One region of the Micromonospora craniellae genome, then DNA from elsewhere that is predicted to be linked to it. Evidence: riboswitches for the same ligand, from Rfam matches in the RefSeq annotation. Region 1 holds a riboswitch; each other region holds the start of a gene.
What was found. Region 1 has a riboswitch for cyclic di-AMP ahead of ID554_RS10315 (coiled-coil domain-containing protein). Riboswitches for the same ligand answer to the same signal wherever they lie in the genome.

Region 1 (6,945 bases):
CCGAACACCGCCGCGAGGCCGACCGCGAAGCCGCTCAGCTTCGTCGCCGTGTTCATCGGGACACCTCGGTCTCCGGTCGCCTCAGGCGGCGACCAGCTCGTAGCCGGCCTCGTCGACCGCCGCCCGGACGGCGGCCGGGTCAAGGGGCCGCTGGCTGGTGACGGTGATCTGGCCGGTGGCCAGGTCGACCTGGATGTCGTCGACACCCGGGATCGCGCCGACCTCGGCGCTGACCGCGCTGACGCAGTGGCCGCAGGTCATGCCCTGCACCTGGTACGTCGTGGTGACCATGGCAACTCTCCTCTCCAGGCCCGTCCACCCGGGCGGGCACGCGCCAAATACCCTCAGGGGGTATTGACAACCGCGACCGTACCATACCCCCCAGGGGTACGTTATCCTCGTGTTCATGAGCACACCCGCGCCGATCCGCGGCTACACCGCCAGCAAGGACCAACTGCTCGCCCGGCTGCGCCGGGTCGAGGGGCAGGTGCGCGGCGTCGAGAAGATGGTCGACGAGGATCGCTACTGCATCGACGTGCTCACCCAGATCTCCGCGATCCAGGCCGCGCTGGACAAGGTCGCCCTCGGCCTACTCGACGGGCACGCCCGGCACTGCATGCACGAGGGTGCCGCCGAGGGCCGCGCCGACGAGATGGCCTCCGAGATGATGGCCGCCGTCGGTCGCCTGATGAAACGCGGCTGACCCGCCCCACCCAGCACGCCCGACCGGGTGCCTTTTCCGGCGTCCGGCTCCCGACACACGCTCGCGACCTGCGTTCCGATACTGATCTGGCTACCATTCGCCACGATGGCCAGCCGACACGGATGCCTCCCGGCCCCCGCCCGCCGTCGGGCGCGCACCGCCGTCGCAGCGCTTCTGCGACGGCTGGCCAGAGCCGGCCCCGCCCTCACGGTACGCGGCCATCCTGCCACGCTCGGGCCAATTCTGGGGCCCGCCGCAGCGGCCGTCCGGCGGCGCTGAACCAACCCGCCCGTCGGTACGTAGTTCGCCTTGGAATCGTTGGGAGACAATGAATGGGCGCCGACCACACCCGTTCCGCTCCGCCCACCCCACCCCGGGTGCGGCGGATCCTCATCGTTCTGGTGGTCCCCCTCTTCCTCGCCACGCTGGTCGCCGCCCTCGTGCTCTGGCCCTCGGACCCACCCCGTCCCGAGGCCGCCAACGACACTCCGCGATACCACGGCACGGTCACCCGGGTGGTGAACGAGCCCTGCCCACCGAACCCGGTCGTGCCCGAGGGCACCCCGACCACCGCCGGGCGGCAGTGCGGCACGGTGACCGTACGGGTCGACAGCGGCCCGGACGCCGGCCAGGACGTGCAGACGCCGCTGCCGGACGGGCCGGGGGCACCCCGGGTCAGCGTCGGCAACGAGATCATCCTGGTCTCCCTGATCGATCCCGAGGACCCCTCGATCAGCGCCTACAACATCGCCGAGCACCAGCGGGGCAAACCGCTGATCTGGCTCGCGGTGATGTTCGCCGCCGCCATCGTCGCCTTCGGACGGCTTCGCGGCCTGGCCGCGTTGGGCGGTCTGGCGGCCAGCTTCGCCATCCTGATCACCTTCGTGCTGCCCGGCATCAGCGCCGGCCAGCCGCCGCTGGTGGTGGCCATCGTCGGCGCGGCACTGATCATGTTCGTGGTGCTGTACCTGACGCACGGCATCTCCGCAGAGACCTCGGTGGCCGTCCTCGGCACGCTCGGCAGCCTGGTGCTCACCGGCCTGCTCGGGCTGGCCGCCACCCGGGCCACCCACCTGACCGGTTTCGGCAGCGAGGACGCCACCACGCTGTCCATGTTCCGCAGCGACGTCGACCTGCACGGCCTGCTGCTCGCCGGCATCATCATCGGCTCGCTCGGTGTGCTCGACGACGTCACGGTGACCCAGTCCGCCGCCGTGACCGAGCTACGTCACGCCAACCCGAGCTTCACCCGCCGGGAGTTGTACCGCTCGGCGACCCGGGTCGGCCGGGCGCACATCGCCTCGGTGGTCAACACCATCGTACTGGCGTACGCGGGCGCATCCCTGCCGCTGTTGCTCCTGCTCACCGCCGACACCCGCGCGCTCGGCCAGATCGTGACCAGCGAGTTCCTCACCCAGGAGATCGTCCGCAGCGTGGTGGCCACGTTGGGGCTGGTCGCCGCCGTACCGCTGACGACCGCACTGGCCGCGCTGGTGGTCACCGCCGGGTGGCGGGACACGCCGGGGCCCGGCGGGCCCGGCGGTCACGACGACGGGCCGGACGGCGACGGACCCACCCCACCGACTCCCCGGCCCGGGACGGACCGGTCCGAGGCCCTGCACGCGCTCAGCACCGCGCGTGCGCGTGACACATCCCCCGCCACCGGATCGCGGTGGCCCGACCCGGACAGGAGCACGGACACCACATGGTGACACCCCGCAGCGTGACCGCCCCTGCCGACACGGTTCGTGCCCGTGTCGTTGGTCACCCATCGCGATTACGAAATGACGCATCTAGTCGGGTTCGAGGCGTAGAGACCGACATGGACTGTCGGGTAACCTCACTGCCGGTCACCGACGAAGGCGCGCAGCGGCGCCTGCGGTGCCACCGCCCAATCGCCGCGAGGCGAGCCGGGGACCCAGGTAGGTGGGGTGAATCCGCGTCAGCGGTAGGGGCCACTTCCGTTCCGAACCCGTCAGCTAACCCGGTCGGCGGTCGATGGAAGGGAAAGAAGTGACGGCACCCCTACGCCGCTGGATGACACCTGTGGTGGCCGTGTTCGCCGCGTTCGCCGTGTTCGCCGGGCCCCTGCCGGCCATGGCCACACCGACACCACCCCGCCCCGCCGAGCACGACGACGACCCGCCGATGCTCAACGACTTGATCGAGTCCGCCAACCGCGACTTCTCCAAGGCCAAGAACCAGCTGGAGAAGTCCAAGAAACGGCAGCTCAAGCTCGACGTCGAGCTACGCCGCGCACAGGCCGACCTCGACGCGCTCACACCGCAGGTCGCCAAGATCGCGACGCAGTCGTACCGGACCGGCCGGGTGGGCGCGATAGCGATGTTGTTGCAGAGCAGCGCTCCGGACTCGTTCATGGACCGCGCCTCCGCCCTGGACGAGTTGAACCTGGTCAACGACAAGAAGTTGGGCGAGATCAACGCGGTCAAGGAGCGCGCCGACCAGGCCAAGATCGCGTCCGACGCCGAGGTGCGCGAGCAGCAGAAGCTGACCAACGACATGGCCCGCAAGAAGACCGAGGCGGAGAAGTCGCTGCGTCTGGTCGGCGGCGAGAGCCTGACCGGTGGCCTGGTGGCCGCCACCTCGCCGGTCGCCCGGGTGGCGCCGAACCGCGCGTCCGACGGCAGTTGGAAGCCGGAGTCGTGCAACCAGAACGACCCGACCACGTCGGGCTGCATCACGCCCCGCACGCTGCACATGTACAAGGAGGTCAAGCGGGCCGGCTTCAACCGCTTCGTCGGTTGCTGGCGACCGGGTGACAAGTTCGAGCACCCCAAGGGCCGGGCCTGTGACTGGTCGTTGCAGAACAGCGGGTTCAGCCCCTGGCACAACAACGACACCCGGATCTACGGCAACAACCTGGCGGCCTTCCTGGTTCGCAACGCCGACCGGCTCGGCATCTACTACGTGATCTGGAACCGGCAGATCTGGTTCCCGACCGAGAATAGGTGGCGGTCCTACAGCGGCCCGTCCAACCACACGGACCACGTGCACGTGTCGCTGCTCTGAGCACCAGCCGGTGACCTGCGAGGGCCGTTCCGCCATCCGGCGGAACGGCCCTCGTCGTCCGTGTCGGTGAGCGCGGGTCAGGCCGCGGCTGCCACCACACCCGCCATCTCGGTGGGCTCCGCCGCGACGATCCGCACCTCACCGGCGGCCAGCCGGTACGACATGCCCACCACCGCGCACCCGCCCGCAGCCACCTCGGCGGCGAGCGCCTCGGACGACTCCAGCATCGCCTCGACGGTCTGCGCGATGTGGATGTCGACGATCGCGTCCAGGTCGTCGACCCCCGCCTGCTGGGCCCGACGCAGGCTGGGCACCACCGCGTCCACCACGGCACGCAGGTGCCCGGTGGGCGCGGTGCCGGTGGCCGCTGCGGCCCGGGCCGCCTGGACGGCACCGCACGAGTCGTGCCCGAGCACCACCACGAGCGGCGTACGCAGCACGCTCACCGCGTACTCGACGCTGCCCAGCACCTCGGGGCCGATGGTGTGCCCAGCGGTGCGGACCACGAAGAGGTCACCCAACCCCCGGTCAAAGATGATCTCCGCAGCGAGCCGGGAGTCGGAGCAACCGACGATCACCGCGAAGGGGTGCTGCTCGGTGGCGACGGCGGCCCGGTGGCTGGCGTTCTGGTTGGGGTGCCGGAGCGTGTCGGTGACGAACCGACGGTTGCCGGCCATCAGCTCGGCGAGGGCGCGCTGCCGCGCGCCGGGCAGGTCGGCGGTCAGGTACTCGCGCTCGAGACCGGGCTGCGCCCCGATCGTTCCGGGTCGACTCATCCGGCGTCACCTCGCCTCTCGGTGGAATGCCTGGTCATCCCGGCCGACGTTGGCCACGGGCTGCCGACCAACCGTCACACGCAGCGCAAGGCCCGTCAAGCTATGCGTGATCTGCATTTCATGTATTCCAGAACGCTTGCCAACCGGGCGTGAGCGAACGAACGCGCAGCCCCGGAGCACGGCTGGACAGGCCATACCATGGCGGGCATGGCGACCTCAGGCGAGCGAGAGAGCACCCGCAACTGGACTTTCCTGACAAATCACGCACACGTGCTGCTCGCCATCGCCCGCGATCCCACCGCCCGGCTGCGCGACGTCGCCACCGAGGTGGGGGTCACCGAACGCGCCGCCCAGGCCATCGTCGCCGACCTGGAGGCGGGCGGTTACCTGTTCCGCACCCGGGTGGGCCGCCGCAACGAGTACACCCTCAACCCGGCCGGCCGGTTCCGCCACCCTGCGGAGGCCGACCGCCAGGTCGGCGACCTGCTGGCCCTGTTCGCCGACGAGCCGGAGAACGGGGACACCGGCCGCTGAAGGAGTCCACACTGGACGACGTGGCGAGATTCACCGACCGGACGCGGCGCACACCCATGTGCATTCTCCGGACGCGAACGATAGGTTGAACGCGTGTCGTCCGTCGCGCTCGCCCGTCCCTTGTGGCCGGCGACGCTGCGCACGCTCCGCGAGCTGACCCGGCTGGCGCTGGCCGCCCTCGTGCTGGCGGTCGGCCTCGGTGCGGCCGCCGCCGATCTGCCACTGCGCCCGGCCGGCGACCAGCCGACCCGCGTAGCCGCCGTCGATCACCGCGCCTGGTCCGTCGCCGCCGACCTCCCGGCCTGGCCGGGCACCGTCACACCGGTCACCGAGCAGGTCCGGGCATCCGGCGTGCTGGCCACGTCGCATCCGCAGCCGACGATCCCGACCGCGCCGCCGGCCCGCCCCGAGCCCACCGCCGGGTCCGGCCTGGCCGGCACCACCACGGTCCACCAGAGCGCCGTGCCGCGCCCCGCCGTCGGTCACGGCGAGCCAACCCGTCGAGGCCCACCGGCCGCCTGACCGTCGGCCTGCCCCAGGACACCCCACGGCCCACGTGGCCCGCCCGTCGACCCGGCCCCGACCTCGGACACACGGCCACCACGGCCCACGGGTACGGGCACGCCGCCGTCGCCGATCCGCCCGATACACCGGCCCCGGGCAGCGCAGCCGGATCAGCCCACCGACCTTCCCCGATCGACGACCCTCATCCGACCGCGAGAGGTGTTGATGATGCAGACCGCTCTCTCCTACGTCCTGCCCGACGTCCCCCGGGCCGCCGCGATCTGGCTGAGCCTGCTGGGCGTGGTGATCCTCGTCATCGCCGCTCTGCTGCTGCGCCCCCGGCACCTCCTGCGTTTCGACGCGGGCACCCGGATCCGCGAGGCCGCACTGCCAAGTCGCGCCGAGCACACCGAGGAACAGCGGGACCAGGACCGCTGGGCGGAAGAGGTCGCGGTGGCCGCCGACCGGGCCGACGCCACGGCCCGGCGACGCCGCGAGGAGTGGCTCACCGCGCAGGACGAGGCCGAGCAGGCGTGGCAGGCGTACGAGGTGGCGGAGTCGGACGTCCGCCGGCTGACCGGAGCCGCCGGGATGCCGCTGCCGCAGACCCCGCGCACCCCCTCGGAGTACGCCGACCGGGAGCGCTGGCTGCACCGGGCGGCCATGGCGGCGTACTGGCAGCGGGAGCTGTCGGTGGAACAGCTCAGCGACGTCTTCGCGCACCGGGGCTGGGACCCGCGACTGCACCCGGTCGAACAGGAGCTGGCGCTGCGCCGGGCCGTACGCGACCACCTCTTCGCGCTTCAGCAGACTGCCCACGAGCGGGCGCAGGAGAGCTGGCGGGCCACCGAGTTGGCCGCCTCGGCGGCACGCAGCCTGCGGGACGAGGCGCTCTCGGCGCTGCTGCCGCAGGTCGAGGAACGCGACTCCGTGCTGCCGTTGACCGCGCTGGGTGGCGTCGAGCAGACCCGGGAGATGCCGACCGTGGTTCCCGGGCGGGCGGCCGCCGCGTACTGACCGGTTCGGCGGCGTAGCCGCGTACTGACCGGTTCGGCCCTGACGGGCAGATGGCGCGAACCTCCTCCGGCGCGTCGGGCGGGAACCTAGCGTGGGATCGGTGTCGGACGGGCACCGGCCGGGTACCGACCTCGCCGGACAGAGGAGGCCGACGTGGTCGCACGAGGTGGCGGTCGTACGCCCGAGGAGTCGACGCGGCGGGGTGCCGGGCCGAGACAGACCTGGGCGGCTCTGCCCTGGCTGGTGCGGACGGCGGTGGTGTGGAGCGCCTGCCTGGTGGTGATCGCCGCCGGGCTGTACCTGCTGGCGCGGATCACGCTGCTGGTCACCCCGCTGGCCATCGCGCTGGCCGCCACCTTCTTCCTGGCCGCGCTGCTCGAC
Region 2 (6,945 bases), 2.7 Mb from region 1:
GTGCGGTGGATCGTCGAGATGCCGACCATCTCCTCGCTCCTCTCGTGGCGGCGGGGTGCGGACCGGATCCGGGTCCGCCGGGACCGAGCCTGGTGTCGGCCCGGATGATCCGGCATCACCCGGCTCGGACGAGATGCCCGGAGCGATGTTAGGAAGGGTCCCCTGCTATGCACGAGGCGTTGGCAGGGGACCCTTCCTAACACATTCGCCGGTCGGGACGGCGTCGTCAGGTGAGCGGGTCGGCGGGGGAGTCCGGACGCTCGACGTCCACGAACTCGATGTCGTCGACCGCCTGGTCGCGGCTGCCGACGGCCCGCGCGGCACTGCCGGCGGCCCAGCCGATCGCGGCACCGACCAGGGCCGCGCCGATCAGCAGGGTCCAGGGCAGCGCGGGGCGGCGCCCGGTGAGCGCGTCGAAGGCGAGGCTGGCCCGGTGCCGCGCCTCCTCGGCGGCCGAGCCGACCAGGTCACCGGCGTCGTCGGCGAAGCCGGCTGAGGTGTGCCGGGCCGAGCGGGCGGCGTCCCGGATGCTGTCGCCGGCCGAGACGAGGTGTTGCCACGCCTGGTCCGTGATCTGTTCCGGCTTGCTGCGACGGGCCAGCAGGTTGCTTCCGAACATGTGGTTCCCTCCTCGACAGTGCCGAAGCCGGTGGCCGGGGCAGACCTCGGACGTCGGCGGTTCGCCACCGACGCTGTGCCCCGCCGGACGCCACCGCAAACCGCGAAGCATCGTGTCGTCCCTTCGTCCTGGTCGTCGTCGGTGATGCTGGGCACACCCCGCCATCGGCGCCCGCCGGGACGCAGGTCAGATCGTCGGCCGAGGGGCACGCCGGGTGCCGGACATCGGACGGGCGAGCCGATGCCCGCTACCCTGGTTCGTCGGTGCGGGCCTCGGCTTGCACCGAGCAATAGGACGCATAAGTCCGGATATGGGTGATTTGACGCGCCGATGTCCGCGAATTGCTCATCCCGAGGGGTGGCGACCGAGGCCGTCGGAGGAATACTCTCGGTCGCGGCCCGCGTACTGATGAGGCGCCCGTCGTACGGGCGAGTGGAGGTGCTCGCGTGAGCCTGTCGATCCTGCAGACGGTTCGGCCTGGTGGTGTCATCGAGATCGCCCCTCGGGGCGAGATCGACGTCGACACCGCGTACGAAGTGAAAGAGGCCATCGCCGAAGTGCTGGCCAAGGGGCGGCCGACCCGGATCGAGCTCAACATGCGGCTGGTCACCTTCATCGACTCGGTGGGCATTAGCGCGATGGTCGCCGGCTTCCAGACGGCAGAGGTCAGCGGCGTGAAGCTGATCGTCACCCAACCCAGTCGGTTCGTGCACCGACAGCTCTGGGTGACCGGCCTGCTCGGCCTCTTCGGCGCACCGGAGCCGTACTACGCCGGTGCCGCCGCCACCCCCGAGGTCCTCCCCGGCGGCTGACCGTCAGTCGCCGTCGAGGCCGGACAGGTTCACGTCGGCCACCTCGGTGACGGCGCGCACCGCCGTCACCGTCGCGTACCCGTCAGCCAGCCACGCCAGGTCGGTACCCGGCTGCACCGCCTGACCGGGTTCCTCCAGCGCGGTACGCACGAAACCGTGGCCGGACTCGGCGACGGTCATCTGCACCTGACCGAAGGTGGCCAGCCCGGCCCGGCGTACGCCACGCAGCCGGCCCAGCGGCACGTCCGGCGAGTTGACGTTGAGTACGCTCTCCACCGGCCCGGCGGTCAGCCGGGGGAGCAGGTCCAGGGCCACGTGTGCGGCGGTGGCCCAGTTCCGTTCGGCGTCGCGTACCCGGGCTGCGGCGGCCACCGCGGCACCCCCGCTGACGGCGGTGGCCTCACCGGCCGAGAGCACGTCCAGTGACACCGCCAACGCCCGGCAGCCGTTGGCGGCAGCCGTGAACGCCGCGCCCACGGTGCCGGAGTGCAGCACCGCCCGGCCCGCGTTCGCTCCCCGGTTGATGCCGGAGAGCAGCACCGACGGCGGCGGCCCGAACGCGCCGTGCACGGCGATCAACGCGATGAAGCCGGGCGATCCGCCGACCCCGAAGGCCGGCACCCCGTCCAGCTCCGCCAGCGGGTGCTCGCGGACCACCACCTGCCCGTCCTGCTCGATCGCGCTCATCGCGGCGCTGGTGCCGCTCGCCTCCTCCAGCGGTGCGGCGACCACCACGTCCAGCCCCCGGTCGACCGCGGCCCGGGCCAGCGCCTGGATGCCCGGCGCGGCGATCCCGTCGTCGTTGGTGATCAGCACACGCAAGGTCATGCGCCACCCACCCGCTGGGCCAACTCGTCCGGGGTGGTGCGTTCCTGCGGGCGGATGCCGGCCGGCTCCAGGCGCACCCGGTCCACCAGCCCGGTGATCGAGTCGAGCCGACCGGTGCCCAGCCCGTGCCGGGTGACGTTCAGTGCGCCGGCCGCCGCGCCGGTCCGGATCGCCGTCCGTACGTCACCTCCACGGGCCACCACGGCGGCCACGCTGGCGGTCATCGAGTCACCCGCGCCGCGTGGGTCAGCCGCCTCCAAGCGGGGCATCCGCACCTCGAACACCTCGCCGTCGACGAGTGCCAGCGCCGGCTTGTCGGCCCGGCTGACCACCACGTTCTCGGCACCGGTGGCGTGCAGGTCGTAGATCGCCCGGGTGAGCTGCTCCTCGTCGTCCTCGGCCGCGCGGCCGTCGGCGATCAGCTCCTCGTGGCTGACCTTGACGAAGAAGACCCCACTCTCCAGCACTGCCGTCAGGTGGTCGCCACTGAGGTCCACCACCACCCGGCTGCCGTTGGCGCCGAGGTCGGCGGCGAAGCGCCGGTACAGGTCGGCGGGGACCAGCGACGGGTCGTTCGGGCCGCTGAGTACGCTCACCGCCGCGCGCAGCCCCTCGCCGAGCGCCAGGTTGTAGAGCTCGTCCAGCTCGTGCCGGCTCAGCGGCTGCCCGGTCACGTCGACGATCTCCTGGCGGGTGCCCTCGCGACGGTCGTGCACGTACCCGCCGCTGCCGCCGGAGTCCCGCGCCACCACCTTGAGGTCGACGCCCTCGCTGACCAGCAGCGGCTCCAGCACCTGCCCGATCTCGCCGCCGAGCGCGGTGCAGAGCACCACGTCGACGCCGTGCGACAGCACCATCCGGGCCTGCCAGATGCCCTGTCCGCCGGGGTGCAGGTGTAGCTCCGGAGTCTCGTTGGGCTGGTCGATCGTGACCGTGAGCAGGGGCGTCGGCGCGAAGACCATCACATGTCCGGTCGTGGCGCTCATGACGCACCGTCGCACTGGGCCCGTTGCGGTCCACTCATAACCGTTCCTCCCGCTCGCCCGCGAAATGTCCGCTTCGATGTCGACGGTAACGAAGGTGGCGCGAGAACGCGCGGCGACGGGCGGGGCGCGCCCGAGGCGACCGGGCCGGGGGCGGGAACGACGACGCCGGGTGGGTCGACCCCGTGGGGGCGCTCCACCCGGCGTGCGCGGGTCAGTACACCGACAGGTGCACGTGGTTGGTGTGGTCGCTGGACGGGTCGCCACGCGCGCCGCTGTACGTGCGCCAGCCGCTGCTCGGCAGCCAGATCTGCTTGTACCAGATCACGTAGAGCACGGCGAGACGGTCGGCGTTGTTGACGTAGAACGCCGCCAGGTTGTTGCCGTACGTCCGGTCGCCGCCGGTGGCGACCCCGCCGAAGCCGTTCTTCTGCGCCGCGAAGTCGCAGGCCCGACCCTTCGGGTGCTCACCCGAGCCGCCCGCGCGGTAGCAGGAGACGTACCGGGTGAAGCCGGCCGCCTTGGCCTGGTTGAGCGCGTGCAGGGTGCGCGGGGTGATGCAGCCGTTGGCCGGTGTGGGGTCGTTGACGCTGCACGACTCGGCCGGCCAGGATCCGTTGGCGTTGCGCGGCGCCGGCTTGGCCGTGGGGCTGCTGGAACCGCTGCTGCGTGCGGGAGCCCGGCTGGCCGCCCGCTCCTCCGCCGCGGCCCGTTCGGCCCGCTCGTTGGCCACGGTCAGCGAGCGCTCGGCCTGCTCCTTGCGCTTGGCCATCACGGCCACCTGCTTGCGCTGCTCCTGCACCTCGACGTCGAGGGCCTGCTTGGTCTTGCTGACCTCGTCCCGGGTGGTCCGCAGGTCGTGCAGCGCGCGTTCCTCGTTGGCCGCCACCGCGTCCAGGGCCGCCGCGCGGTCCATGAAGCCGGCCGGGGAACCGCTGTTGAGCAGCGCCGACGCGGCACCGAGCCGGCCACTGCGGTACGCCTGCGCGGCGATCTCAGCGACCTTCGTGCTGCGTTCGGTGAGCTGACCCTCGGTCGTGGTGAGCTGCTCGGCAAGCTTCTTCTGCCGGTCGACCGAGCGGTCCAGCGCGGTCTTCGCGTCGAGGTAACCCTTGCTGGCCGCCTCCAACTGGGCGCGGAGCGCCGGGGTGCCGCCCTCGTCACCGACGTCACCGGGTGCCGCGGAGGCGGCGCTGAACGGTGCGAGCGCGGCGCCCAGGGCGAGGGCGAGCCCTGCGGCGATCAGGGCCGCCGTACGGGCGGCCGGTCTCACGGTTGCCACTGCTGGCATGCACATGTCCTTCCGTCAGCCGCCGACCGGGTTAGCTGACGGGTTCGGGACGGAAGATCCCTACCGCTGGACGCGGATGCACCCCTGGAACATGGTTCCCCGGTTCGCCCTCGCGGGCGATTAGGCGGCGATCACCGCCGGCACCGGTGGGTGCCGCCTGGCGGAGACCGGGTACGAGCCTACCGGTGCTGGTGGGACCGGCGCAGCCGGTGTGACTCGTGGTGTTCGCCTGGTCACCAGTAAACCAGACATAAGGGATTCTTGTCGCTTTTCGCTTCAGTGGGGGTCGGCGGTCCGGGTCAGCCGATCGGGTCGATCGTGGTCAACCGCTGGGTGGCCCGGGACAGGGCGACGTAGAGCGTGCGGACGCCGGAACCGGGATCGGCACGGATCTCGCCGGGGGCGACCAGCACCACGCCGTCGTACTCCATGCCCTTGGCCTCCAGGCTGGTCACCACCTGGAGACGCTCGCCGCCGAGCCCGCCCAGCCAGGCCGCGACCTCGTCCCGGCGCGGCACCGGAGTGATCAACCCGACGGTGCCCTCGACCTCGCCGAGCAGCGCGCTCGCCGCGGTCAGCACGCTGGTCTCCAGCTCCGCCGCCGGCACCACCAGCTCCACCGGGTCGACCCCGGTGGCGCGCACCGCGGTGGGCAGGGCCAGCTCCGGGTACGCCCGCCGGATCTCGGCCGCCGCCACGGCGAAGATCTCCGCCGAGTTGCGGTAGTTGGTGGTGAGCGTGAACCGGTGCCGACGGCGGCGACCCAACGCCTGGTCCCGGGCCCGGGACAGCTCCTGCGGATCCCCCGTCCACGCGGTCTGCGCCGGGTCGCCCACCACCGTCCACGAGGCCAGCCGGCCGCGCCGGCCGATCATCCGCCACTGCATCGGTGACACGTCCTGCGACTCGTCCACCACCACGTGCGCGTAGTCCCGGTAGTCCTCGGGCCGTTCCCGGGCCGCCTGGCGAGCCGCCCGCTGCCGGTCGGCGAACGTGCTCAGCTCGCGCACCCCACCGGCGAGCTGGAACGGGTCGCGCTTCGCGCGGGCCGGACGGACCGGTTTGCCGAGCAGCGCGTCCAGCTCGTCGAGCAGCGCCACGTCGGCGACGGTCGGCCCCTCGGCGGCCAGCCCCCGGTACGCCTGCTCCAGCAGCCGGATCTCGGCGCGGGACAGCAGCCCGGCGGCGTACCGGCGCAGCCGCTCCGGATCGGCCAGCCAGCCGAGCACGTGCCGGGGATGCAGCCGGGGCCACCACGCCTTGAGGAAGTCCCGGAAGTCCGTCCGGTCGATCAGTTCGTCCTCGAAGGCCCGCTGCTCGGGCAGCCGGGGAATGCCCAACCGGCGGGCCTGCGCCCAGAGCGCCGCCAGTACGCCGTCGAAGCCGGCCCGGCGCACCTCGTTGCGCCGTGCGCCCCGGGACAGCGCCCGCTCCCGGACGGCGTCCAGTTCGGCCCGCTCCAGCCGCAACAACTGCCCCCGGTAGAGCAGCCGCAGCTCGGCCGGGGAGTCGGGCACACCGTCCCGGGTCGCCCGCTCCAGCAGCCGACGCATCCGCAGCGACCCCTTGACCGCCGCCACCTCGACCGGGTCGGTGCGGGTGGCGACCAGCCCCGGGAAGAGGGTGCCCAACGAGTGCAGGGTGGCGGTGTCCTCACCCAGGGACGGCAGCACCGAGGCGATGTACTCGACGAACACCGAGGACGGGCCGACCACCAGGATGCCGCCCCCGGCGTACCGGCTGCGGTCGGAGTAGAGCAGGTACGCGGCGCGGTGCAGGGCCACCGCCGTCTTGCCGGTGCCCGGACCGCCGGAGACCAGGGTCACCCCGGAACCGGGGGAGCGGATCGCCTCGTCCTGCTCGCGCTGGATGGTCGCCACGATGTCGCGCATGCCCCGGCCGGTGGTCCGGGACAGGTTGGCCAGCAGTGCGCCGTCACCGACGACCGCCATCTCCGCCGGGGCGGTGTCCGGGTCGAGCAGGTCGTCCTCGATCCGGGTGACCCGCTCCCGGCTGGACTGGATCGTCCGGCGGCGCACCACACCCAGCGGCTCGGTCGGGGTGGCCTGATAGAACGGGGCGGCGGCCGGAGCACGCCAGTCGACCACCAGCGTCGCGGCGTCCTCGTCGCGGATGCCGAGCCGTCCGACGTGGAACACCTGCCCGTCGCGCAGGTCGAGACGGCCGAAGACGAGGCCCTCGTACTCGGCGTCGAGCGCGTGGCGGCGCTGCGCGGCGTGGAACACCATCGCGTCCCGCTCGACCAGCGCACCGAAGTTGCCGACCCGGGCCAGCCGGTAGCCGTCCCGCTCGGCGCGGACCGCCGCGCGGCGCAGCTCGGACAGTCGCGCGTACACCCGGTCGAGATGCCGCTGCTCGACGGCGATCTCCTGGTCCAGGGTGCTCTGGTCC
Region 3 (6,945 bases), 850 kb from region 1:
CCGACCACCCCGCCCGGCCCGCCTCCGCATGCTCCGCAAGAAGTTGCATGCCGGCAACACATAAGCATTCTCAAATGTGTCTATACGTCGTAACGTCTGGCCCATGTTTCCCGCACGGCGCGACACAACCCCCGGTCGCGTCAACAGAAAGAGGTGGGCTTATGGGGCTCCGTCCCGCCGTCCTGCTGAACCGGCGGATCGCCGGGATCGCATCGACGTCGCTGGCGGTGGCGCTCAGTGTGGCCACGGTCGGTCTGCTGCCGGCGGCCACCACGGCCGCCATTCCGACGGCTGCCGCCGTCTCCGCCGACGAGGTGTGTGAGGACCCGACGGGCACGGCGGCCCGGGTCCGTGGTGACGCGGTCGTCAAGCACGACCCGAACGAGTTGACCATCGCCCAGGTGCACCAGCGGGAGGCGGAGTTCGCCGACCTGTTGCAGGAACGGGCCAAACGGGTCGGTCAGCGTGCGCTGAACGCCGAGGCCGCCGCAGCCTCGGTCACCATCCCGGTGGTGGTGCACGTGATCCGCAGGGACACCACCCGGGCCGGCGGGAACATCCCCGACTCGATGATCCAGTCGCAGATCAACGTGTTGAACCCGTCGTTCGCCGGGTCGACGGGCGGTGCCGCCACCGCCTTCGCATTCCAGTTGCAGAGCATCAACCGGGTCACCAACACGTCGTGGTACCCGATCCGGCAGGGCTCGACGGCCGAGCGGCAGATGAAGACCCAGCTCCGCCAGGGCACCAAGGGCACGCTCAACGTCTATCTCGGTGCGCTGAGCAGTGGCCTGCTCGGGTGGGCGACCTTCCCGCAGACCACGCTGAACGTGATGGACGGCGTGGTGGTGCTCAGCGAGTCGCTGCCCGGCGGCACCGCCACCAACTACAACCAGGGTGACACCGGCACCCACGAGGTCGGCCACTGGCTGAACCTCTACCACACCTTCCAGGGCGGCTGCGCCGGCAGCGGGGACCAGGTCGCCGACACCCCGGCGGAGGCGTCGCCAGCCTACCAGTGCCCGACCGGGCGGGACACCTGCTCCAGCACGGGGCTGGACCCGATCACCAACTTCATGGACTACACGTACGACACCTGCATGTACCAGTTCACCCCGGGCCAGGCGACCCGGATGATCAATGCGTGGAACACCTACCGCGCGTAGCGCGGGAGTCGTCGAGGCGTACCCCCCGGTGCCGGTCCCATCGTCAGGCGGGGCCGGCACCGGTCGGTTCAGGCCGCGCGGACATGTCGGGCCGTGCGGGTCGGGTGGGGCGTGGGCCGGGCGGCCTGCGGGGTGGCACCGGCCGGGTCGAGCCAGACCTGCACGGCTGGCTGGCCGACCAGCCCGCCGGTGGCGGCGCGCTCGTGGCGGGCGAGCATCGCCACGTCGACGGTGAACTCGAACAGACGCCAGTCGGCGTGCGGGGCGGCGCGGGCCGCGAGCGCCAGCCGGGCCACCGTGGCGTCGTCGGTGACCGGTCGGGCGCGGCCGGCGACGTACGCCTCGTCGTCGCTCTCCTCCGCCGGGAACGAGTGCAGCGCGTACCGCCCGTCGCGTTCCAGGTCGCGCCGCTTCGGCGAGTCGATCACGAAGCAGAAGAGACCGTCGGCGGTGATCACCGGGGAGACCGGGTGCACCCGGGGCCCGCCGTCGGCGCGGACCGTGGCCAGGTAGCCGAAGCCCGGGCCGTACTGCTGCAGGAGAAGGCGGATCCCGTCGGCGAGTCGAGGCTCGTCAGCGGTGAATTCGGACCAGGAAGCCATGCCGACACCCTATAGAACATACGTTCTAAGCAGGTAGTCCGACACGCAGGTCACGCATACCGACAGCTATGGTGTGGCGATGCTGCTCTCCGACCGCGACCTGGTCTCCGAGATCAAGGCGGGCACCCTGGCGCTGGAGCCCTTCGAGCCCACGCTGGTGCAGCCGTCCAGCATCGACGTCCGCCTGGACAAGCTGTTCCGGGTGTTCAACAACCACCTCTACACACACATCGACCCGGCCACCCAGCAGGACGACCTCACCTCGCCGGTGGAGGTGCCCGACGGCGAGCCGTTCGTGCTGCACCCGGGCGAGTTCGTGCTCGCCTCCACGCTTGAGCTGATCTCGCTCGGCGACCAACTCGCCGGCCGACTCGAAGGCAAGTCCAGCCTCGGCCGCCTCGGCCTGCTGACGCACTCCACCGCAGGCTTCATCGACCCCGGCTTCTCCGGTCACGTCACGCTGGAGCTGTCCAACGTGGCCAACCTGCCGATCATGCTCTGGCCCGGCATGAAGATCGGCCAGCTCTGCATCTTCCGGCTCTCCTCGCCCGCCGAGCACCCGTACGGCTCGCTCGTCTACGGCTCGCGCTACCAGGGTCAGCGTGGCCCGACGCCGAGCCGCGCCTGGCGGAACTGGCGTACCTGGCCGACCCGCTGACGACCGGCGGGCCTGCGCTGCGCAGACGCGGGCCCGTGGTCGTCCGCCCAACGACTCAGCCGGGTCGACCGAAACTGTGGATCGGACTGCTGTCCATCCGTTTCATCGTGATCGGCTTGCCCGCGCGGGAGGCGTGCACCACCCAGCCGCCACCGACGTACATGCCGACGTGGTGCAGGTCGCGGTAGTAGAAGACCAGATCACCCGGACGCAGGTCGCCGCGACCGACCGAGGCCGTGACCTGCCGCTGGCGCGCCGCGTTGTGCGGCAGCGCCACCCCGGCCCGCGCCCACGAGGCCAGCATCAACCCCGAGCAGTCGTACGCGTGCGGCCCCTCGGCGCCCCACGAGTACGGCTTGCCGATCTGGGCGCACGCGAAGCTGACCGCCTCACCGGCCGGGCCGCCCGGGTAGGTGGCCGGACAGGGCGCCGGCCGCAGCGGACCACCCCCACCGTCGTCGTACGCGCGCAGCCGCAACCGTTGCAACCGCTCGATCTCGGTGTCGATCTGCCGCCGCTCCACGGCCAGGTCGGCCGAGGTCAGGTTCAGCTCGGCGATGGTTCGGTCCAGCCCGGCCCGGGTGGCGGCGAGTTCGTCGCGCAGTTCACTCGCCTGCCGTACGTCCTCCCGCTGGAAGCGGGCGTACCGGTCGAGCAAACCGAGCTGTGCGACGACCTCGCCCGGCGACCGGCTGCCCAGCAGTGTGTTCACGGCGCGCACCGGCTCGCCCCGGTACGCCCGCGCGGCCAGCGCGCCGACCCGTTTCATCGCCTCGTCCACCTGCTGTTGCAGCGGGGCGATGCGGGCGGTCAGGGCGTCCGCCTCGCGGCGGGTGCCGGCCAGGTCCTGCCGGGTGGCGTTGTGCCGTTCGATGACGGCTTCGAGCCGGTTCCAGTCCTCGTCGATCTGGCGCTCGATGTCGTCGACCGTGGGGTCGGCGTGGGCCGCCGTCGCGCCACCGGTCAGCATGACGGCGGTCGCGGCGAGTGCGGCGAGTGCGGTGGTGCAGCGGTACCAGCGGGATCGCGACGCAGCCGTCGTCGGGCCGGGCTTCGCCGGCCGGCGCGACGGTGGCCGCGGGGCATGGTGTGCCACCGGGCTCCGTACTCCATTCTTCCCAGACCGCCTACCGGGTTAGCTGACGGGTTCGGGCACCCGGGACGCCCTACCGCGACCATCGCGGACTCACCCCGGAAAACCTGGTTCCCCGGCTCGCTTGGACTGCGACTCGGCGGTGTCGGACCGTCACCGCCCGGGATGGGCGATCCTGCCAGCGGGCCGACGATTGCCCAGCGTAGGGACGACCGGCGTCGATACGCAACACGTCCACACCGTCACTCTCGGTGCAGTTATCCGACAACAGGGAAGGCCCCCGGTCGCTTGACCGGGGGCCTTCTGTCGTTCCTGCGTACGCGCTCAGGCGTCAGCCGGGGCGGCGGAAGCCGGCGACCGGCATCGTCGTGATGGGCGAGACGTTGACCGGTCTACCGGCCCGTGGGGCGTGGACCATCGTGTTGTTGCCCAGATAGAGCCCGACGTGACTCACGTCGCTGCGGAAGAAGACGAGGTCACCGGGGCGGGCGTCGGCCCGGGAGATCGCCTTGCCCTCCCGCCACTGGGCACCGGTGAAGTGGGTGAGGTGGATACCCGCCGCCTTGTACGCGTACTGGGTCAGGCCGGAGCAGTCGAACGAGTTCGGCCCGGTGGCACCCCAGACGTACGGCTTGCCGACCTGCGCGCAGGCCGTCCGGATGGCCGTCCGGGCCGCGTCGCTGACCACACCGTTGATGGTCGGGCAGTTGGTGGTCTTGACCGTGGTCACCGGCAGCGACCGCTCCAGCCGCTTGATCTCGGCGTCGATTTGCTTCCTCTTCGCCGCCAGTTGTTTCTGCTTGGCCTCCTGGTCGACGATCAGCGTGTCGAGCGTGGCCTTCTGGTCGTCGTACTTCTTCCGGATCTTCATCACGCCCTCAAGCTGGCGGCGCTCATCCCAGGCAAGCCGGTCGAGGAGGGCCATCTGCTCACCGAGCTGGTCCGGCTTCGCGTTGAGCAGCACCGCGCCGAGTTCCTGCGAGGGGCCGGTGATGTAGTACCGAGAGGCGAGGCCGGCGACGCGGTTCATCGCCAGCTCCGCCTCCAGCGCCAGCGGCTGGATCTTCTTCTCCAGCTTCTCGGACTTCTCGCGGTTGACCCGCAGCTCCGAGCGCACCTTGTTGAACTGCTCGATGGTGGGTTCGAGCTGCTGCCACTGCTTGTCGATCTGGCGCTCGATCTCGTCCACCGACGGCTCGGCGTACGCGGGCGCGGCGAGCAGACCGGCACCGACCGCGGCGGCGGCGACCAGGACGACCAGGCCGCGTACGGCTTTGCGCAGCCCGCGCGCGGGGGTGGACCGTCCCGACGCGTGACGATGGAGGGGCATGGTTGCCACCGGCACCGACTCCTTTGCGACCGACCACCGGGCGTCCCGCGAGCGGTAGGGGGCGAGACAGACGACCCACGGCGGCCGGTGCCCCACATTAGGGGAACGCGCGGAGCGGAATCAAGGCGACCAACGGCTCATTCACCTTTGCGCGACCGACCGCACACAAAGGGTGTCGACCAATTCGTTACAGTTATCTACGCCAATACAAAAATCGGGGCGTGTCGGCATCCGCACGGATGCCGACACGCCCCGACGTACGCGCTGGTCACCCGGCGGCCGGCTCGCCCTCCTCGGCGCCCCGGGCCTGCTCGGGCTTGACCGACCGCAGCAGCACGCTGGCCACGTCGACCACCTCGACCTGGTCGCCGGCGCCCTTGCCGTTGACTCCGTCACTCAGCATCGTCGAGCAGAACGGACAGCCGACCGCGACGGTCTTCGCACCGGTGGACATGGCCTCCTCGACCCGATCCACATTGATCCGCTTGCCGATCCGCTCCTCCATCCACATGCGCGCGCCACCGGCGCCGCAGCAGAAGGAGCGCTCACTGTTGCGCGGCATCTCGACCAGGCCGTTCTCGGCGCCGACAGCGCTGCCCAACACCTCGCGCGGCGGGGCGAAGACACGGTTGTGCCGACCCAGGTAGCACGGGTCGTGGTAGGTGACGCCGCCGTCGACCGGCTGCACCGGGGTCAGCTTGCCGGTGGCGACCAGGTGCGCCAGCAACTGGGTGTGGTGCACCACCTCGAACTCACCGCCGAGCTGGCCGTACTCGTTGCCCAGGGTGTTGAAGCAGTGCGGACAGGTTGCGACGATCTTCCGCTTGGCCTTCTCGCGGCCCTCGAACGCCTCGTTGAGGGTCTCCACGTTCTGCTGGGCGAGCATCTGGAAGACGAACTCGTTGCCGATCCGGCGGGCCGGGTCGCCGGAGCAGGTCTCGCCCTCACCGAGGATGGCGAACGAGACGCCGGCCTCGTTCAGCAGCGTGGCGACCGCCCGGGTGGTCTTCTTCGCCCGGTCCTCGAACGCACCGGCACAGCCCACCCAGAACAGGTACTCGAAGTCCTCGACCTCGCCGACCCGGGGCACCTCGAATTCGAGGCCCTTGGTCCAGTCCTCCCGGGTGTTCTGCGGCGCTCCCCAGGGGTTGCCCTTGTTCTCCAGGTTGCGCAGCATCACGCCGGCCTCGGAGGGGAAGTTCGACTCGATCAACACCTGGTAGCGACGCATGTCCACGATGTGGTCGACGTGCTCGATGTCCACCGGGCACTGTTCCACGCAGGCACCACAGGTGGTGCACGACCAGAGCACGTCCGGGTCGATCACGCCGCCCGCCTCGGCGTCGCCGATCAGCGGCTTCTCCGCCTCGGCGAGCGCCAGCACATCGACGTGGGCGAGCTGCGCGGCGGTGGCCTTCTCCTCGCCGGTGAGGTCCTTGCCGCCGCCGGCCAGCAGATAGGGCGCCTTGGCGTACGCGTGGTCGCGGAGGCTGAGCACCAGCAGCTTCGGCGATAGCGGCTTGCCGGTGTTCCAGGCCGGGCACTGCGACTGGCACCGGCCGCACTCGGTGCAGGTGCTGAAGTCCAGCAGGCCCTTCCAGGTGAACTGCTCGACGTGCGCGACGCCGAACTGATCGGACTCCGGATCGGCCTCCTCGAAGTCGAGCGGCTTGCCCTCGCTCATCATCGGCCGCAGCGGCCCGAGACCGGAGCCGGACGCACCCGGCTTCCGCTTGAAGTAGATGTTGGGGAAGGCGAGGAAGCGGTGCCAGGCGACGCCCATGGTCACGTTCAGCGAGATCACGATGAGCCAGGTCATCGAGATCGCGATCTTGATGAGGGCGGCGATGCTGACCCCGGACTCCCAGTCCGGCAGCGCCGAGCCGACCGCGTGACTCAGCGGGGTGGCCCAGGTCGGGTACTCGAAGTGGTCGGTGGCGACCTTGAAACCACGGATCAGGAAGCCCATGACCAGAACGGCGAGGACGACCGTCTCGACGAAGTAGCCCTGCCACATGGTGGAACCGGTGAACCGCGACCGGCGTCCGGCCTGGCTCGGCCGGTTGGCCACCCGGATGGCGATCAGCACCACGATG
Region 4 (6,945 bases), 1.6 Mb from region 1:
TCGTTGACCGGACTGCGCTGGATCGCCGCGCTGCTGGTCTTCGGGTTCCACGCCGGCACCATGCGCATCATCGCCGAGCCGGGTCACCAGGCGGTGGTCGGCGAGATCTTCACCCTGGGCCTGTCCGGGGTGCAGTTCTTCTTCATCCTGAGCGGCTTCGTGCTGGTCTGGTCGGCCCGCGTCGGTGACTCCCGCCGCCGGTTCTGGCGTCGGCGGCTCGCCAAGATCTATCCGAACCACCTGGTGATGTGGGCGCTGGCCATGCTCGCGGCGCTCTGGTTCGCCGACCCGATCAACCCGGTGGCCGCGCTGGAGAACCTGTTCCTGCTCCAGGCGTGGGATCCCCGACCGGGCTACTTCTACAGTGTCAACAACGTGAGCTGGTCGCTCTCCTGCGAGCTGTTCTTCTATCTGTGCCTGCCGCTGGCGCTGCCGCTGGTGCGCCGGGCCAAGCCGTGGATGCTGTGGGCCGTGGTGATCGCCGTGCCGCTGCTGATCCTGGCGCTCTGGCCCGGTCAGTTGCTGGTGCCGGAGCAGAGCCGCTGGTGGTTCACCCAGATCTTCCCGCTGGTGCGGTCGCTGGAGTTCTGGATGGGCGTGGCCGCCGCCGAGCTGATGTTGCGTGGGCGCTGGCGCGGCCCCCGGCTGCCGATGGCCACCGTGATCTTCGTTGCCACCTGGGTGGCGGCCTCGGAGTGGATCCGGGCCGAGCTTTGGGCGGCGCTGCTGTCGGTGGCGTACGTCCTGGTGATCGCGGCGGCGGCGGACGCCGACGTGCACGGCCGCCGGTCGCCGCTGCGTTCCCGGCTGATGGTCTGGCTGGGCGAGGTCTCGTTCGCCTTCTACCTGGTGCACGTCTTCGCGATCATGACGATCCTGCGGCTCACCGGGAACTGGGGCACCGGCCTGCCCGGTTGGTGGGGCGTGCCGGCGGTGATCGGGTTCCTGCTGCTCACCCTGGCGCTTGCCGCGCTGCTGCACCGCTACGTGGAGCAGCCGATGATGCGACGGCTCGCCCCGAGCCGCACCGGGGCCCACCCGCCGCCCGCCGCCGATCCTGCGCAGCAGTCCGCAGAGGCGTCCGCACCGCAGCCTGCCGGGCCGCCGAGGCAGCGCGCGCCGGGCGACGAGCCGAGTACCGCAAGTTGCCGCAACCAGCACCGTTGAGTCCATGCTGGACTGTTGTAGTCGGCAGCCCGATCTGCTGTTTTGTGTTTCGCTGACGGCCGGGTACGACGAGGCGGATCGAGTGAGTCCGGTCACATCGCTCGCCGGAGCGGACGCCGAGGTGAAAAACGCCCGAGACGTGACGCGATGCCCGGAGACATTGTCTGCGGGTGGTCCCGTTGTCACCGCCCGTTGCGTCGATCGCCGTCGGTCCCGTTGCGCGACATCTATGACCGAACGCCCGAAAATCAGCAAGCTGGATCATGTTTAAGCAGGTCAGGATGGGTTGGCAGGGGAATGGCCGGCCAGTAGTGTCGGCCCGTCCGATGCGGTACCCGATCGCAGGAGGCGACGCCGCATCGACCCGCCTAATCGTGGTCTCACGAACCGGGGACCCACCGCACCACTGGGGTGAATCCGCGAGCATCGGCTCACGGTAGGGCCAACTTCCCGCCCGAACCCGTCAGCTAACCCGGTCGGCGGTGTCGGAAGGAGCTTTCCTCTCGTGCAGCCCCTCGTGGTCCCCTTCTTGTTCCTCCACGGCACCGCGGTGCCCGCGCCCACCGGGCCGTCGGCCACCAGCTGACAGCGGCCACCGCCCCCGCCCGGTCGTCCGGGCACACCCCTCGCACGGCCCGTCCGCGTACTCGGGCGGTCCTCGGCAGGACCTGTCGAGCTGACCGCCGGAGCGACTCGCCGTGCCTCCCTGAGCCCCCGTGGAGGACTCCGTGAAGCAGACCGTCACGCGCCAGCTACGCCGGCTGGCCACCGAACGCCCTTATCAGGTCGCCGCCGCCTCGGCCGCCGCGCTGGCGCTGGCCACCGGCGCCGGTGCCGTACTCGTCGGCACCGAGGACGCCCCGGCCACCGCACACACCACGACCGCCGTCGCCGAGTCGCGCGGCGACACCGCCGTCTCCCGCGCCGACACCCGGGTGGAGCCGCCCCCGTCGACCCTGCCCAGCAGCGCCGTCCCGAGCAGCGCCGTCCCGAGCAGCGCCGTCCCGAGCAGCGCCGTCCCGAGCAGCGCCGTCCCGTCGCCGTCGCCCTCGCCGAAGGCCACCTCGGCGGCCCCCTCGCCGGTGGTCACCAGCAAGAAGGCCGCACCGAAGCCACCGGCGCGCAAGGTCCTGGACTACGACTTCCAGGCCCAGATCACCGGGTACTACTGCGGCCCGGCCGCGGTACGCAACGCGCTCAGTGCCGCCGGGGTGAATCGTGACCAGGATTCCCTGGCCGCCCAGCTCGGCACCACGTACGCCGGCACCAACTCGGCCCTGGACACCACCCGGGTGCTCAACGCCACGCTCAAGGGTGCGCCGTACTCGACCACGATGCTCCGGGGCGGCTCGGCCACCCCGGCGCAGATGGACCAGCTCCAGGCCGACGTGGTGAAGGCGATCACCGGCGGGCGCGGTGTCGTGGTGAACGTGGCCGGCAGCGCCACCGACACGGGCGGCCGCTGGCACTCCTTTCCCGGTGGCCACTATGTCGCCGTGGTGGGCTACGAGGACGACGGTCGACTGGTCAAGATCGCTGACTCGGCCAACGCGTCGTACTACTCGTACTGGATGACCACCATCGACCTCGCCCACTGGGCCGCCACCCGCGGCTACTCCTCCTGAGATGTAAGGACGAGATGTGCGGACGAGATGTAAGGAGGGGTCCCCTGCTATCGCCTCGTGCATAGCAGGGGACCCCTCCTTACATCCGGGTGTGCGCGGCCGGTGGACGGCCTTGTGGGCATGGTGCGCACCGAGCATGGAGAAGCCCTCGGTCGTTCGACCGAGGGCTTCCGCGTCGTACCGGGATCAGGCGTGCCGGTCGAGCATCTTCGCCAGACCGACGAAGCTCGCCCACGACACCGGGGTGAAGGCCAGCGTGCCGCCGTCCCGGTCCTTGGTGTCGCGCACCAGCACGACGCCGGACAGATTGTCGGCGACCTCCACGCAGTCGCCGCCACTGGAGCCGCTGCGGGTGGACTTGCGCCAGGTCGCGCCGTTCAGATCCATGGCTTCACACAATCCTTCATCAGCTCGATCGACTGCCGGCCAGACAGTGCCTCGTTGCGCACGGTCTCCCATTTGGACAGCAGGGTATTGACGTCTTCGTCCTTGTCGGCGAGGACTCCGCCGAGTTGGGTCTCGATATTACCGACCCAACCATCGTCCGTGCTCCTTGCCAGGATGAAGGGGCCGGTCAAACCAGCGTGCATCCCCACGCCGACAGGCACGAGGTGCACGCTGATGTTGGGTCGTTCGGCGAGGTCGATCAGGTGGTGCACCTGCTCGACCAGCACGTCGTGGAGGCGCTCGTCGACCCGCCGGAGCACCACCTCGTCGATCACCGCGACGAACTGCGGCGGCTCCTCCTGGTCCAGGACCGCCTGCCGGGCCATCCGGTTCGCGAGCCGTCGCTCCACCCCGGCGTCGGTCAGGGTGTCGTCACATCGGATCACCGCGCGGGCGTAGCGTTCGGTCTGTAGTAGGCCCGGGACCAGCGTCGACTGGTAGCACCGGAGTTGCCTCGCGGTGCGCTCGGCCTCCAGGTAGGGCAGGAACCACGCGGGCTGGCGCAGCACCTCGGCCGTCCGCAGCAGTTCCTCGAACATGCCTCCGGTCTCCAGGACCTCGTCCGCCCGTTTCGCGAACGGCCTGTCGACCGGGCGGGTGCCGGTCTCCACCGCCGACACCAGGGATGCCGAGTAGTTCGACCGTCGGCCGAACTCCTCCTGGTTCATGCCCGCTGCCGTCCGCAGCCGGCGAAGCTGAGTGCGGATCAGCTCGTGCAGGTCGGAAGGCTGCTCACGTTCCACGTCACCTCCAGGGGATTCACCAAGATCGCCACGCTGCCGTCAGGGGCCGGATCGGCGCACCAGGACGCCGCCGTGGCCAGCGTCGATGCCTTCCGACAGTAGTCCTGTCCTCACCAGACTGTCACCCATGCGGATCTGCTTCACGCCGTGCAGAGCTGGGGCGGGTTCTGCTCCGGGGCCGCCCGTGACATCCCCCCGTGCGCGGGCGGCCCCTCCCGATCCCTAACCGACGGAGGTCGACGTGCGTACGCACCCGTACCAGTGCCCGACGATGGTCCTTCCGGTTCTGCCGCAGCGACGGCGCGGCGCTCCGCTGCCCGGGTGGATGCGCCAGCCGACCCAGGCGCTTCCACTCCATGGCCCCGGACCGACCGGCTTCCTGACGCCGGCTCAGGCGTGGCGGTCGGGTGGTCGGCCGTGCTGACCACCCAGCTCGCGACGCCTGGCCGTGGCCCGCACGCCGACCGCCCGGGCGGCTCAGGCGGGAACACTCCGCACACTCCGGCGCGACCGACCTGGTTCTGCCGGGTCGACGGGCAGCCGTGGCCGTGCGGTGAGGCCAGGCTGCTGCTGCCCGTGGAGTTCCGGGGGAACGTCCCCGGGCTGACGATCTATCTCGCCGGCCTGATGTACGAGGCCATGCGCGACCTCTACCAGCTCAACCCGCACGACGGCCCGGAGCCCGAGGAACTGTTCGACAGGTTCGTGGCCTGGGGAGCAACTCGCCGGCCCGTTGTTGAGGGGGCGAGCTGATGCAGCCCTGCCAACCGAGGGTGAGGGGACCTCCGTACCCGCCGTTCCGCGAGTCGCCCCAGATTTGTGATCGCACCAAGGTAGGACATAACGGATGCGGAGGCCGCACCTTCGCGCATGCGAGAGCACGGAAGGTCCACTCTCATGTTCCAGCAGAATCTGTACGCGCTGCCGATCGACGGCGCGCGGTTCACAACCTACTGCGGCGGGAACCTCGGCGGCGACAACGAGACCTGCGCCGAGGTCGCCCCGATCCCCGGCGTCGCCGACGCCTACGTGGTGCGCGACAACAAGCAGGTCGGCGCGGGCAGCGAGCTGCGCTTGACCGGCGGCGAGATGGACAACCTCGCACTCGGCTGGGTCCGGGACCGGGGCCTGACCGCCTGACCAGGGCACCTGGCAACAGCTCCGGCCGCCCTCGAACGGCAACGGGGGCGGCCGGTCCACAGCACAGAGAAGGACGCAGATGCGCTGGGAAGGGCATTGGCACGGCTTCGGTCCATGGGTCGGTTCGCGTGCCGACTTCGCCAAGGAGGGGCCACGCAGACCTGGCGCGGACCTCGGCGACGCGGAGACACAGATCTTTCTCGCCAACACCATGACGCCCGTACTGACCGGCCACTGGCTCCTCCGCCGGAACCAGGCCGCCGCCGAGCGGACCTGGACCGACGTGGCGGACGCGACAGCCTGGATGAGACAGGTCCGCGAGGCGAACCCGGCTGCCGGGTTCGGCGGGCCGCTGCTGACCGTGCAGGAGCGGATCGAGCGACAGCGCACCAGCCTGGTTCTGGGTAGCGACGTGGCATGGGGCTACTACACCCCGGCGTTCAGCTATGTCTCGTTCGCGGCCGTCTGCTGCCCCAATCGCTTCCTCCCCGGCATCGTCTGCCCGTCGCCGCCACGTACCTGACAGGAGTAGCCATGTCGCTCGGTCTCCTACTTCCCCCAGACGGCGTCGCCGAGCTGATGGACCGCTGGCCCGACGAGCCACGCGTCTACCAGCGCCCGCCGACCGAACTGGATCGCACCGTCACTCCCGAATGGCTCTACACCACCTAGCGCGATCAGCCTGGCCCCGGCTCTTTCGAAGACAGCTGGGGCCAGGCGGGCTGGCGGTCAGGTGGCGGTGGGCAGCGCGGCGTCGGCCGTGGTCCGCGGTGCCGGGGCGGTCCAGGTCGGGTCCAGCTCCCGGCGGGCGGCGGCGAGGAACGCCTCGGCGTACGACTCGGCCGGGAAGTCGCCCAGGTAGCGCCGACGGGTCGCCCAGCGCGCCTCGGCGAGCGGATCGGTGTCGAGCAGCCGGGCCAGCACGTCGTCCAGGTCGGACATGTCCCGGTGCAGCACGTAGCCGGTGGCGGCGAGGGGGAACCGCTCGACGAACCGGTCACCGTCGACACCGGTGTCGGTGACCACGTAGGGCTTGCCCGAGTACAGCCAGTCGGAGACCACCCCGGAGACATCGGACACCAGGGCGTCGGCCCGGTTCACCGAGTCGGCCAGGGTGAGCCGGCCAGCGGCGGCGCCGAACACGTGCTGGCGGCCGGTGCGGGAGCGGTCGGCGGCGAGCAGTTCGTGCAGCCGGGCCAGGCGCCGGGCCGAGGCCGGATGCTGGTTGGTGTACGGGTGGGCGCGCAGGATCACCGTGGCGCCCCGGTCGAGCAGCCGCCGCAGCAGCGTCTCGGCCATCGGCAGCGAGCAGTAGTCGGCGTCGGCGTGGTGGCCGGTCCAGGTGGGGGTGTAGAGGACGGTGGGGTTCGCCAGCCCCCGCGTCGGCTGGTGGCGTACCTCGATCGCCTCGACCTGCGGGCGGCCTACCACCACGAACTTCTCGGCCGGGATGTCCACCCCGGCCCGGGCGTACCGGTCGATGGCCGCCTCGCCGGCCACGAAGATCCGGTCGAAGATCGCCGACACCGGGTTGGCGCTGGGCGCCTTGTCGCTGTCGCCGTGGTGCAGTTGGACGTGGGTGAGCTGGGTGAACCGGATGCAGTGGCTGTTCTTCGCGCCGTGGTTGACGTAGAACGCCACCCGCAGGCTCGGCACCAGCACCTCGTCCATGGTGCGCAGGGTCGGGCAGTAGACCACCGGGGCGGTGGTGGCCGCCGCGACGGTGGGCAGGAGCTCCGGCTCCCGCAGCATCACCACGAACGGCCGACCGATCCGTTCCAGGTACGGCAGCCACATGGTGACCTGGTACTCCGACCCGGGCG

Region 2: linked by a shared signal. The riboswitch ahead of ID554_RS22950 (coiled-coil domain-containing protein) and the one ahead of ID554_RS10315 (coiled-coil domain-containing protein) in region 1 are both predicted to bind cyclic di-AMP.
Region 3: linked by a shared signal. The riboswitch ahead of ID554_RS14195 (C40 family peptidase) and the one ahead of ID554_RS10315 (coiled-coil domain-containing protein) in region 1 are both predicted to bind cyclic di-AMP.
Region 4: linked by a shared signal. The riboswitch ahead of ID554_RS03290 (C39 family peptidase) and the one ahead of ID554_RS10315 (coiled-coil domain-containing protein) in region 1 are both predicted to bind cyclic di-AMP.

Annotation. Positions count from the first base shown of each region.
Region 1 is NZ_CP061725.1:2,335,033-2,341,977, forward strand. Features, by position in the region: gene ID554_RS10295 (hypothetical protein) at 1-56, opposite strand, end outside; gene ID554_RS10300 (heavy-metal-associated domain-containing protein) at 82-291, opposite strand; gene ID554_RS10305 (metal-sensitive transcriptional regulator) at 407-703, shown strand; gene ID554_RS10310 (YibE/F family protein) at 1,036-2,415, shown strand; cyclic di-AMP (ydaO/yuaA leader) riboswitch at 2,582-2,713, shown strand; gene ID554_RS10315 (coiled-coil domain-containing protein) at 2,717-3,733, shown strand; gene ID554_RS10320 (carbonic anhydrase) at 3,811-4,509, opposite strand; gene ID554_RS10325 (helix-turn-helix transcriptional regulator) at 4,708-5,043, shown strand; gene ID554_RS10330 (hypothetical protein) at 5,137-5,565, shown strand; gene ID554_RS10335 (hypothetical protein) at 5,776-6,564, shown strand; gene ID554_RS10340 (AI-2E family transporter) at 6,718-6,945, shown strand, end outside.
Region 2 is NZ_CP061725.1:5,052,629-5,059,573, forward strand. Features, by position in the region: gene ID554_RS22925 (BON domain-containing protein) at 1-29, opposite strand, end outside; gene ID554_RS22930 (hypothetical protein) at 227-619, opposite strand; gene ID554_RS22935 (STAS domain-containing protein) at 1,066-1,431, shown strand; gene surE (5'/3'-nucleotidase SurE) at 1,435-2,259, opposite strand; gene ID554_RS22945 (1-phosphofructokinase family hexose kinase) at 2,256-3,245, opposite strand; gene ID554_RS22950 (coiled-coil domain-containing protein) at 3,457-4,533, opposite strand; cyclic di-AMP (ydaO/yuaA leader) riboswitch at 4,538-4,670, opposite strand; gene ID554_RS22955 (HelD family protein) at 4,833-6,945, opposite strand, start outside.
Region 3 is NZ_CP061725.1:3,180,195-3,187,139, reverse strand. Features, by position in the region: gene ID554_RS14210 (zinc metalloprotease) at 162-1,166, shown strand; gene ID554_RS14205 (pyridoxamine 5'-phosphate oxidase family protein) at 1,235-1,768, opposite strand; gene dcd (dCTP deaminase) at 1,848-2,426, shown strand; gene ID554_RS14195 (C40 family peptidase) at 2,482-3,522, opposite strand; cyclic di-AMP (ydaO/yuaA leader) riboswitch at 3,536-3,671, opposite strand; gene ID554_RS14190 (C40 family peptidase) at 3,851-4,864, opposite strand; gene ID554_RS14185 ((Fe-S)-binding protein) at 5,118-6,945, opposite strand, start outside.
Region 4 is NZ_CP061725.1:716,729-723,673, reverse strand. Features, by position in the region: gene ID554_RS03295 (acyltransferase family protein) at 1-1,167, shown strand, start outside; cyclic di-AMP (ydaO/yuaA leader) riboswitch at 1,523-1,664, shown strand; gene ID554_RS03290 (C39 family peptidase) at 1,884-2,792, shown strand; gene ID554_RS03285 (DUF397 domain-containing protein) at 2,979-3,179, opposite strand; gene ID554_RS03280 (helix-turn-helix domain-containing protein) at 3,170-3,982, opposite strand; gene ID554_RS03275 (hypothetical protein) at 4,400-4,735, shown strand; gene ID554_RS03270 (DUF397 domain-containing protein) at 4,880-5,122, shown strand; gene ID554_RS03265 (hypothetical protein) at 5,202-5,645, shown strand; gene ID554_RS03260 (hypothetical protein) at 5,657-5,794, shown strand; gene ID554_RS03255 (CDP-glycerol glycerophosphotransferase family protein) at 5,852-6,945, opposite strand, start outside.